2 regions of the Pseudoalteromonas sp. MEBiC 03607 genome follow, and region 2 is predicted to be linked to the other one. Evidence: predicted binding sites of a transcription regulator. Region 2 holds the regulator's gene; the other holds the start of a gene.
The links. Region 2 encodes sigma-54, which starts transcription at its own class of promoters, with help from an activator protein. Its sites were predicted from a motif close to GTTGGCACGNNNNTNGNNT; they were not measured.

Region 1 (5,559 bases), 260 kb from region 2:
AACTGCTTCATCTAGATCAAATGGTTTTGCAAGGTATTCAAATGCGCCTTTTTGGAATGCATTTACCGCTGAGTCTAAGTCTGAGTGTGCAGTCATAATGATGACTGGCAACCCAGGGTTTTGTTCGGCAATTGTTTCAAGTAATGCCATACCATCCATACCAGGCATTCTTACATCTGAGACTAGAACGGTAGGCTGACTAAACTTGAGTGCGTTAAGCACATCTTGTGCATTTGCATAACTTTCTGTTTCAAATCCTGCTCGCGCCAGCGCTTTTTCTAATACAAAGCGTATTGAGGCATCATCATCAACTAACCAAACTGTTTTCATGACTACTCCAAAAAACCATTAATCCGTAAAAGGCAAATAGATATTAAATTCTGTATGGCCTGGCCAACTATCGCAGTCAATGTGTCCACCGTGTTGATCAACCAAAGTCTGTGCAATGGATAACCCTAGTCCTGAACCATTTTCTTTGTTAGTGATCATTGGATAAAACAAGGTTTCTCTTAAACTCTTATCTATTCCTGGACCATTATCTGAAATCTGGATCAGCAAGGTTTTCTTCGGTGCTTTACCAGGACGTCTATGTTGATGGTTAATACGGGTTTTTATTCTAATTTCGCCACCATCAACCAGAGCCTGCTGTGCATTGCGAATAATGTTAAGTACCACTTGTTGAATTTTACTTTGGTCAATGTACACACTCGGTATACTTGGATCATAGTCTTTCACTAAAGTGATATTAGCGCTGTTATCTAACATGCTAAGCTTAATCACGGACTCAAGAGCTTGGTGAATATTGCCATATGATTTATGTGGCAATTGGTTTGGACCAAGTAAACGGTCTACTAGCTCTCGTAATCGGTCAGCTTGCTCAATGATAAGCTCTGCACATTGGTCACGCTCTTGCTGATCAACCTCGTACTGCAATAATTGCGCCGCTCCGCGTATTCCACCCAAAGGATTTTTAATTTCGTGTGCTAAACCACGAATTAAATTGCGTGCGGCTTGATATTGGTGCATTTGATTTGATGCTTGATCGTGGCGAATTTCATCATCCATTTGTCGGCACTCAAACAAAATATAATTTTCATTATTGCTGTTTATTCGGCGGGTGCTAATGGTTAGCTTAGCATGGCGAGAATCGACGAACACCACGTCAGCTCTATGCTGGTGGCAGTCAACGCCATCAAACAACGAGTACTGAGCAATACGTTTTAGGTCAATGGAGTGGTAGTTAAATAAGTTATCGAATGGCTGATTAATTATACGCTTTGGACCTAAGCCTAATAGCTCACTAGCACTATCATTTGCATAAACCAATTTAAAATCATTATCGAGCAAAATAACGGCTGTACTTAAATTTTTCCAAATACTTTCGAGTAGTTCAGAATTAAAATGTGTATCACTGAGCATGTTTGCACCATTTTAGTGCGTTGCAATTAACAGCAGCTTAGCACAATCCATTTACTTTGCATGATACCGACTCGAAAAAATTAGTTTCAATTAAGTATCGATGCTCTGTGCATGTAGAAAGTGCTAACAGGGCTAACCGAAACGACTTTATTATTCGCATCTATAAGTTTTGCTTGTAATGTGTGTTCGCCTCGGTCGACATTTCGCAATGCAAAGGTCGTGCTATTACTCGATTTTCCGTGAGGTGTGCCATCGACTATCAGCTGTACTTTGAAGCCTGTTGCAAAACGCGGACTCACTCGTGCTGTCACGTATACTGAGCCTGTATTCTCTCGAACGGTTGCCTCATTTTCTGGTGAGGAAATCGTTATTTTAAAGTTTACAGGTGTCGCACTAGCCGGGTTATCAAGTATGCTGGTGTCGGTTTTAGGCATGGTAAGGTTTTGAGTATTGAGCTTTACTTCTTTAGCCCCAGGGCGAGGTGAGTCTGAGAACACCAAAACACCATTCTCATCTTTCCACGAGTAAATTTTTTTTACTTCACTTTGTGCGTAATTGCATACTGTAAAAAGGAGTAATACTAATAAAATCGTGTTTTTCACTCTGTGACCCTAGGTTATCTAATCTAACTAAAACTTTAGAGTAGAATTGGCCAAATTACCATCAAAAAAGCCCGCAAAGCGGGCTTGAGAACACACATTTATTATCAATCTGATAATTCTGATACGGCGTTAAATTAAACGCTGTAGTACATTTCGAACTCAACTGGGTGAGTTGTCATGTTAAGCTTTTCAACTTCTTTGCCCTTAAGTGCAATGTAAGCATCGATAAGGTCATCAGTGAATACGCCGCCAGCTTTTAAGAACTCACGGTCAGCATCTAATGAATCTAATGCTTCTTGCAGTGAAGATGCAACTTGTGGGATCTCTGCAGCTTCTTCAGCTGGAAGATCGTATAAGTCTTTATCCATTGCATCACCAGGGTGGATCTTGTTTTTGATACCGTCAAGGCCAGCCATAAGCATTGCAGAGAACGCTAAGTATGGGTTAGCTGTTGGATCAGGGAAACGTACTTCGATACGACGTGCTTTAGCAGACGGTACCACTGGGATACGGATTGAAGCAGAACGGTTACGTGCAGAGTATGCAAGCATTACTGGTGCTTCGAAGCCCGGAACTAGACGCTTGTATGAGTTAGTTGACGCGTTAGCGAATGCGTTGATTGCTTTAGCGTGCTTGATGATACCACCGATGTAGTAAAGTGCTTCTTCAGATAGACCAGCGTATTTGTCACCAGCGAAGATGTTTACGCCATCTTTACCTAGAGATTGGTGACAGTGCATACCAGAACCGTTATCACCTACGATTGGCTTAGGCATGAATGTCGCTGTTTTTCCGTATAAGTGAGCCATGTTATGGATAACATATTTCATCTCTTGGATTTCGTCAGCTTTTAATACCATTGTATTGAAGCGAGTTGCGATCTCATTTTGACCTGCAGTTGCTACTTCGTGGTGGTGAGCTTCTACTACTTGACCTAGTTCTTCAAGAACTAAACAAGTTGCTGAACGCCAGTCATGTGATGAATCAACAGGTGAACACGGGAAGTAACCGCCTTTAACACCTGGACGGTGACCCATGTTGCCACCTTCGTAATCTTTATCTGAGTTCCAAGCAGCTTCTACAGAATCGATTTTGTACATAGAACCAGACATGTCTGATTTGTATTTAACGTCATCAAAAAGGAAGAATTCTGGCTCTGGACCAAATAATACAGTATCAGCGATACCTGTAGAACGCATATACTCTTCAGCGCGTTTTGCAACTGAACGTGGGTCACGCTCGTAACCTTGAAGTGTTGAAGGCTCAACTACGTCACAACGGATGATTAGTGTAGCTTCTTCAGAAAACGGGTCCATTTTAGCAGACTCAGGAACAGGCATAAGCACCATATCTGATTCGTTGATGCCTTTCCAACCTGCAATTGAAGAACCGTCAAACATTTTGCCGTCTTCGAAGAAATCTTCATCAATTTGGTGATGAGGAATAGAAACATGCTGTTCTTTACCTTTGGTATCAGTAAAGCGTAAATCAATGAACTTAACGTCATTTTCTTTGATAAAATCTAAAACCGATTGTGACATGTGTCCTCCAATTGTTGGGTTTTATTTTTGCTGCATTATTGCTTTTGCTCTATGTAAGCTGGTTTCATGCCATTTTTTTAAGGTGTTGTTAAGGCTGATAAAAAAGAAACCGCTTGTTGTTATGTTAACTTTTTATGCACTGTTTTGGTGCGAAAAAAGATCATTTTGGTGCGTAAAAAGAATGACGACGATTTGCACAATTACTGAGCGTGCCAATTTATCGGTTCTAAATACGATTAAGTGCCAAAATATGGTTTAAAAAATGCAATTCTGCCAGTTTTATGCTTATAAAAATTATTATTTTCATAAATTTGTCATTTATAAAACAGATACTTATAAAATGCCTGAAGAAAGTTTTGAAAATTGTATTGGATAAACTTTCATCCATGCCATTATTAAGGGATAATATGCGCCCTTTTAAATCCTATGCTGGGACATCTGGTGAAAATGCCGGTGAGTGCGTAGATCTTGCAGGATCAATGAGATTCAATTTCTCTGAGAAAAAATATGAGCATCGAAAAGTTAAGAAATATAGCGATTATCGCCCACGTTGACCACGGTAAAACAACTTTGGTTGATAAACTGCTTGAGCAATCAGGCACATTAGAAACGCGCGGCGGTAATGAAGAGCGCGTAATGGACTCAAACGACATTGAGAAAGAGCGTGGTATTACCATTTTAGCTAAAAACACAGCTATCTCTTGGAACGACTACCATATCAATATCGTAGACACCCCAGGACACGCCGACTTCGGTGGTGAAGTAGAGCGCGTACTTTCGATGGCTGACTCAGTATTACTACTTGTTGATGCTCAAGAAGGTCCAATGCCACAAACGCGTTTCGTAACGCAAAAAGCATTCGCACAAGGTTTAACACCGATCGTTGTTATCAACAAAATCGACAAGCCAGGTGCACGTCCTGACTGGGTTATGGACCAAGTATTCGACTTATTCGATAACTTAGGTGCAACTGACGAACAGTTAGACTTTAAAGTAATCTATGCATCAGCTATCAATGGCTGGGCTACATTAGATTTAGACGAGCCATCAGATAACATGGAACCAATGTTCCAGATGATCGTTGATGAAGTATCTCCACCGGATGCAGATCCTGAAGGTGCTTTCCAAATGCAAATTTCTCAGCTTGACTACAACTCATACATCGGTGTTATCGGTGTTGGTCGTATCAAGCGTGGTACTGTTCGTCCTAACCAACAGGTTACTGTTGTAAGTGCTGACGGTACTAAGCGTAACGGTAAAGTTGGCCAAGTAATGAGCTACTTAGGTCTTGAGCGTCATGAAGCAGAATCTGCAGGCGCTGGTGACATCATTGCTATCACGGGTCTTGGTGAGCTGAAAATCTCAGACACTATCTGTGATGTAAATACCGTTGAAGCATTACCACCGCTTAGCGTTGATGAGCCTACAGTAACAATGACGTTCTCTGTAAACACTTCACCATTCGCTGGTAAAGAAGGTAAATTCGTAACGTCACGTAACATCCTAGAGCGTTTACAAGCAGAGCTTGTACACAACGTAGCACTACGTGTTGAAGAAACTGACAACCCAGATAGCTTCCGTGTTTCTGGTCGTGGTGAGTTACACTTAGGTATCTTAATCGAGAACATGCGTCGTGAAGGCTATGAGCTTGCGGTGTCTCGTCCACAAGTAATCCTTCGTGAAGTTGATGGTCAAAAAGAAGAGCCATACGAAACACTTACAATTGACTGTCAAGAAGAGCACCAAGGTTCTATCATGGAACAAATTGGTCTTCGTAAGGGTGAACTAACAGACATGTCTCCAGATGGTAAAGGCCGTGTACGTATGGACTTTATGATCCCAAGCCGTGGCTTAATTGGTTTCCAAACTGAATTCATGACATTAACGTCTGGTTCTGGTCTTCTTTACCACACATTCGATCACTACGGCCCACATAAAGGCGGTACTATCGGCGCGCGTAAGAATGGTGTAATGATTGCTAACGCAACAGGTAAAGC
Region 2 (5,559 bases):
AGTTGGTCAGTAATGTGGTTAACGAAAGCGCGCCTAAAAAGCAGTTATGTTTATCAACAACGTATAAGTCATCCGTACCTTCTGGTAGTTCACCACGCAAGCGTAAATAGCGCAGGACTACATCTAAGGTAACATCTGGACGAATGGTGACCGTATCGCTGTTCATCAGGGCACCGGCTGAACGCTCTTGGTACGACAGTGCCTGAGTTGCCCTTTCTCTATCTTGCGAGTCCATTGCACTGACTACGTCTTGATAAACGGTGTCAGGAAGGCTACGAAGAACTTCACCTAAGTCATCGTCGTCCATGTCTTCGGTTGCAGCAGCAATGTGCTCAGGCTCCATCTGAGCAATAATACCTAAACGTACGTCTTCAGAGAGTTCTTCTAAAACATCACCACGCACATCTGGGTCTACCAACTGCCATAGCATGCGACGAATTTTATGGGGAGATGACTCTAATAATAAAGCGGTATCACACGGAGCTGTTTTAGCGAGCATGCCTCGCACCTGAACAAATTGTCCACTATTGAGTGACTTGGTCACTTGTTTAAGTTGTTGTAGTGGGTAGTCTTGTTCAAAGGCTTCTGGCATTGGCGTCCTTACAACTGAAAATAGATTAATACAGATTCTGCAAATACAGCATAGTTGCTAAGTGGTGTATTTGCAGGATATCTTCACACTGCGATAAAATTATTAAGTGCTTTGTATTTTTAAGGTGTGAACGATATAAAAGTAGGATATTTAAAGAGAATTATAAATACCTGAACTAAGTTTAACTTAAACGGTTAAGCCTTAGCAAACGCTATTCTTGTTCATGAAAGCGTTGTGCAATTAATTCTCCAATTGCGTTCAGTGCAGCCTCTGCATCTGGGCCTTCACATACCACACGCACTTCTTTACCTTGGCTACTTTCAAGTAACATTAAGGCTAAAACACTATCACCTTCAGCTTCTTTATCGTCTTGATAAAGCATAATTTTAGCATCAAATTGCAAAGCAAGTTGTGCTAAAACAGTGGCTGCTCGTGCGTGCAAGCCAAGCTTATTTTGAATTAAAAACGTGTCTTCTGCGTGCATCTGGCATCCAATTAAATATCTTGCTCGCGATGGCGGATTTTTACGTTCGCATGCGTTTTTGAAAAGCTATCACCAATGGTCTGCGCTAAATATACCGAGCGATGTTGCCCGCCAGTACAGCCAATTGCGATAGTAAGATAGCTTCGATTGTTACGCTCAAGGTGAGGTAACCATGTTTGCACAAATGTTTGAATTTGCCATGTAAATTTTTGCACTATGCTATGACTTGCAAGGTAATCTTTTACTGGTTGATCTAAGCCTGTGAGTGGCTTTAGGTCTGGCTCCCAGTGTGGATTTGGTAAAAAACGTGCATCAAATACGTAATCGGCTTCTTTAGGAATACCATGTTTAAAGCCAAACGACATAAAGGTGATAATCAGCTTTTTATCTTTTTTACCTAAGATCTTTTCACGAATTGATTCAGCTAACTGATGAACACTCAGGTCGGTGGTATCAATCATAAAATCAGCGCGCGTGATCAGTACATCCAGTAATACTCTTTCTTGCTTAATTGCTAAATCGAGTGGCAGCGAGTCAATCGATAGAGGATGTAAGCGTCGCGTTTCAGAAAAGCGTTTGATCAGAGTTTGGTCATCACTGTCTAAATAGAACAGTGTTGGGTTTGCGAAACCTGGCAGGTATTCAAGAATATCATTAAACTCTTGCTGCTCTTTCGGTAAGTTACGCACATCTATGCTGACTGCTATTTTGTCATAGTTGTCTGAAACGCTACGAACAAGCGAAGGTAATAAGTTGACTGGGATATTATCAACACAGTAGTAACCCAAGTCTTCAAGTACACGTAAAGCGACCGATTTACCTGAGCCTGAGCGACCGCTGATGATAATTAATTCCATTTATGCCTCTGCTGATATGACCTGAAACAGTTCGTGGTCTGTTTTGGCGCTACGTAACTGTTTACAAAACTCTTTATCTTTTAGTCTATCAGCAATTGTCGATAAGGTCTTTAGGTGAAGTTGGCTGTCTCCATCTGGTACGATGAGTGCAACGAAAATATCCACAGGTCGGTTATCAATTGCGTCAAAATTGATTGGGGATTCACTCACTATGACAAATGCCTGTGGTTGCTCTGCACCACTCATGCGGCCATGTGGAATAGCAATGCCACGACCAATACCTGTGCTGCCTAATTTTTCTCTATTGAGTAAGGCATCAAGGACGTCTTGTTGAGATAAATGAGGAAGCTGCTGGTGAGCCAGCTCGCTGATATATTCAAGGATTCTTTTTTTGCTATTAAAAAGGACCGCAGCTTTGCTGCAGTCCTGGTTAGTAAGTGAACTAAGTTTCATAATTTAGTGTCGAGCTAATTTCTCTTTGTGTTTAATGACTTGACGATCTAGTTTATCGATTAGCGAGTCAATGGCTGCATACATATCTTGGTGTGCAGTTGAGGCAAAGAGCTCGCCTCCATTTACATGTAAAGTTGCTTCTGCTTTTTGGCTTAATTTTTCTACATCTAGAATGACATGTACATTATTAATGTGGTCAAAATGCCTTTCTAGTTTTGCAAACTTGCTGTTTACATAGTCTCTTAATGAATCAGTGATTTCTACATGACGACCAGTTAAATTTAGTTGCATAAGCATTTTCCTTCTATGTAAAACGTCTAAATCAAACTCTTACGCTGATTAGACGGAGGTATCGCTAGAGACTCTCGATATTTTGCAATTGTGCGTCTAGCTACTTTAATTCCTTGCTCAGCCAATATATCTGCAATTTTACTATCACTCAATGGTTTAGCTGAGTTTTCTGCAGCGATAAGCTTTTTGATCAAAGCGCGAATTGCTGTTGATGAACACTCACCACCGTTTTCTGTGCTGACATGGCTTGAGAAGAAATATTTCAACTCAAAAATCCCGCGAGGGGTGTGCATGTATTTTTGTGTTGTAACACGTGAAATTGTCGATTCATGCATTTCGACCATTTCTGCGACATCGTTCAGCACCATTGGTTTCATGGCTTCTGGGCCATGTTCAAAAAATGCTTGTTGTTGCTGTACGATACAGTTGGTTACTTTTAAAAGTGTATCGTTACGGCTCTCTAAGCTTTTAATAAACCATTTAGCTTCTTGTAAATGAGAGCGAATAAACTGGCTATCGCTGCTCGATTTTACTGAGCGTGACATAGCTGCATATTGGCTATTCACTCTAATTTTTGGCATACAATCTGGGTTTAGTTCAACGACCCAACGACCTTTAACTTTTTTAACCGATACATCGGGTATAACGTACTCAGACTCTTCGCGAACTATGCTGTCTGCTGGCTTAGGGTTTAAGCTGTGGATCAGCGTCATTACTTCTTTTAGTTCGCTTTCTTTAAGCTTAGTCTTTTTCATCAAAGTGCGATAGTCGCGACTTGCTAATAATTCAATATGCTCAGATAAAACCATTTTAGTTTCAGCTAAATACGGCGTACTGGCATCGAATTGGCGAAGCTGGATACATAAGCACTCTTGTAAGCTACGGGCACCAATCCCTACTGGATCAAACAACTGTATTCTCTTTAAGACCGCTTCGACTTCATCTAGTTCGATTTCTTCTTCATCATTATTTTGATTAAAACTTTCGACTATGTCTTCGCAGCTAACAGTTAAAATACCTGAGTCATCAATTGCCTCTACGATGGCGACAGCGATCGCTTCATCGGTTGGGCTAAATGGTGTGAGTTGTAATTGCCACATAAGGTATTCATGGAGGGTTTCAGTCGATGCACCTTGATAAATTGACTCATCTTCAGGCATTGGACCTGATGATGTTGATGGGGCAGCACTCATGTACTCATCCCATGTCACATCCATGGCTAAATCGTCACTAACGGTGTCTTTGTTAAGGGCATCGCTGCTTTCTTGTTCGTACTCACTCGGCGCTTCTTCGGCCGATGCACTTAGCTGAGTATCATCAGATTCAGCTTTTTGCTCGTTCTTACCAATGTTTTCATCGTTGTAATCTGCTTCTTCCACTTCAAGCAGAGGGTTACTATCAAGTGCTTCTTGAATTTCTTGCTGGAGATCCAATGTACTAAGCTGCAGCAAGCGAATTGCTTGTTGCAGTTGTGGAGTCATTGTAAGTTGCTGGCCCATGCGCAGCTGTAATGATTGCCTCATGTATCCCTAACAATCCTTTTATGTGTTATCGACACCTGTGCAGTCACAGGTAAATTTATATCGATTTATTGTCATTGTTATTTAGTTTAGCAGATGCGCTAGATGGTGGCTTATTGGTTATAGCCTGAATTGCTCACCTAGATACACATCGCGTACGGTTTGGTCAGCTAAAACATGCTCAGGTGTTCCTGATGCAATTAGCTCCCCATGAGAAACAATGTAGGCTTTTTCACAAACATCAAGGGTTTCTCTAACATTATGGTCAGTGATTAATACACCAATACCACGATTTTTTAAGTGTTCAATAATTTTCTTTATATCTAACACTGAAATAGGATCAACACCAGCAAAAGGCTCATCTAACAAGATAAATTTAGGGTTTGCGGCTAATGCCCGAGCAATTTCTACGCGACGACGCTCGCCCCCAGATAAGGCCATACCTTGACTATCACGAATGTGCTGAATACTAAATTCATCAAGTAAGTTGTTGAGTGTTTCTTCTCGGCCTTGTTTATTTAAATCTTTACGCGTTTCTAAAATAGCCATTAGGTTTTGATAAACCGTTAACTTTCTAAAAATAGATGACTCTTGTGGTAGGTAACCAATCCCTAAACGTGCTCGGCTATGCATTGGCAAAAGTGTAATATCATTATCATCAATGCTGATCTTGCCTTTATCGCTGGGTACTAAGCCAACAATCATATAGAAAGTGGTGGTTTTGCCTGCGCCATTTGGGCCAAGCAAACCAACGATACTGCCCGCTTCAACCTCAAGACCCACATTTTTGACAACTTGGCGGCCTTTATAGCTTTTTGCTAAAAGCTCTGCTTTTAATGTGCTCATGGTTGGCCTTTATCGTCTTGTTTGTTGTCAACAGGCACTAAGATTGTGTGTACACGGTCTGTTGAGTTTTCGTCTTTTTCTGCGCTAATTAGTTGTTGTGCCATATCATAAGTAATGCTTTTCGCTGTTACTTTTTGGCCTGCTTGAGTCACTTCGGCTTCGCCATTTAAAGTTAAGAAGCGCTTGGCTACGTCGTAGCGAACTTCTTCTGCACTGGCGCTCATTACCGTGCCATCTGCTTGCTTTTCTTCAAAATAAGCAGGCTTACCTGTGGCGATAATTAACTCAACAGTACCTTCTGTGTCACCACCATGGGCTTCAAGGCGTTCGGCTGTGATCCGGCGGTTACCATGTATAATTTCGACATTGCCTTCAAATATACCAACGCCATCTTTTAGCTTACCAGTTTGGCGATCTGAGCTTATGCTAATTTGTGCGCCTGTCTGTTCGGCAGCTACGCCTGAAAAGGCAATCAATAAGCTTGGGATCAGGAGTAATTTCTTCAGTTTATTGGTC

Region 1: the regulator sigma-54 is predicted to act here: its motif matches at 3,618-3,636, upstream of glnA (glutamate--ammonia ligase).

Annotation. Positions count from the first base shown of each region.
Region 1 is NZ_SRRY01000001.1:747,391-752,949, forward strand. Features, by position in the region: gene ntrC (nitrogen regulation protein NR(I)) at 1-330, opposite strand, end outside; gene glnL (nitrogen regulation protein NR(II)) at 349-1,419, opposite strand; gene E5N72_RS03410 (DUF4124 domain-containing protein) at 1,506-2,021, opposite strand; gene glnA (glutamate--ammonia ligase) at 2,156-3,562, opposite strand; gene typA (translational GTPase TypA) at 4,070-5,559, shown strand, end outside.
Region 2 is NZ_SRRY01000001.1:1,007,823-1,013,381, forward strand. Features, by position in the region: gene mgtE (magnesium transporter) at 1-592, opposite strand, end outside; gene E5N72_RS04585 (HPr family phosphocarrier protein) at 804-1,076, opposite strand; gene rapZ (RNase adapter RapZ) at 1,088-1,933, opposite strand; gene ptsN (PTS IIA-like nitrogen regulatory protein PtsN) at 1,934-2,386, opposite strand; gene hpf (ribosome hibernation promoting factor) at 2,390-2,677, opposite strand; gene E5N72_RS04605 (RNA polymerase factor sigma-54) at 2,704-4,200, opposite strand; gene lptB (LPS export ABC transporter ATP-binding protein) at 4,318-5,043, opposite strand; gene lptA (lipopolysaccharide transport periplasmic protein LptA) at 5,040-5,559, opposite strand, start outside; gene lptC (LPS export ABC transporter periplasmic protein LptC) at 5,551-5,559, opposite strand, start outside.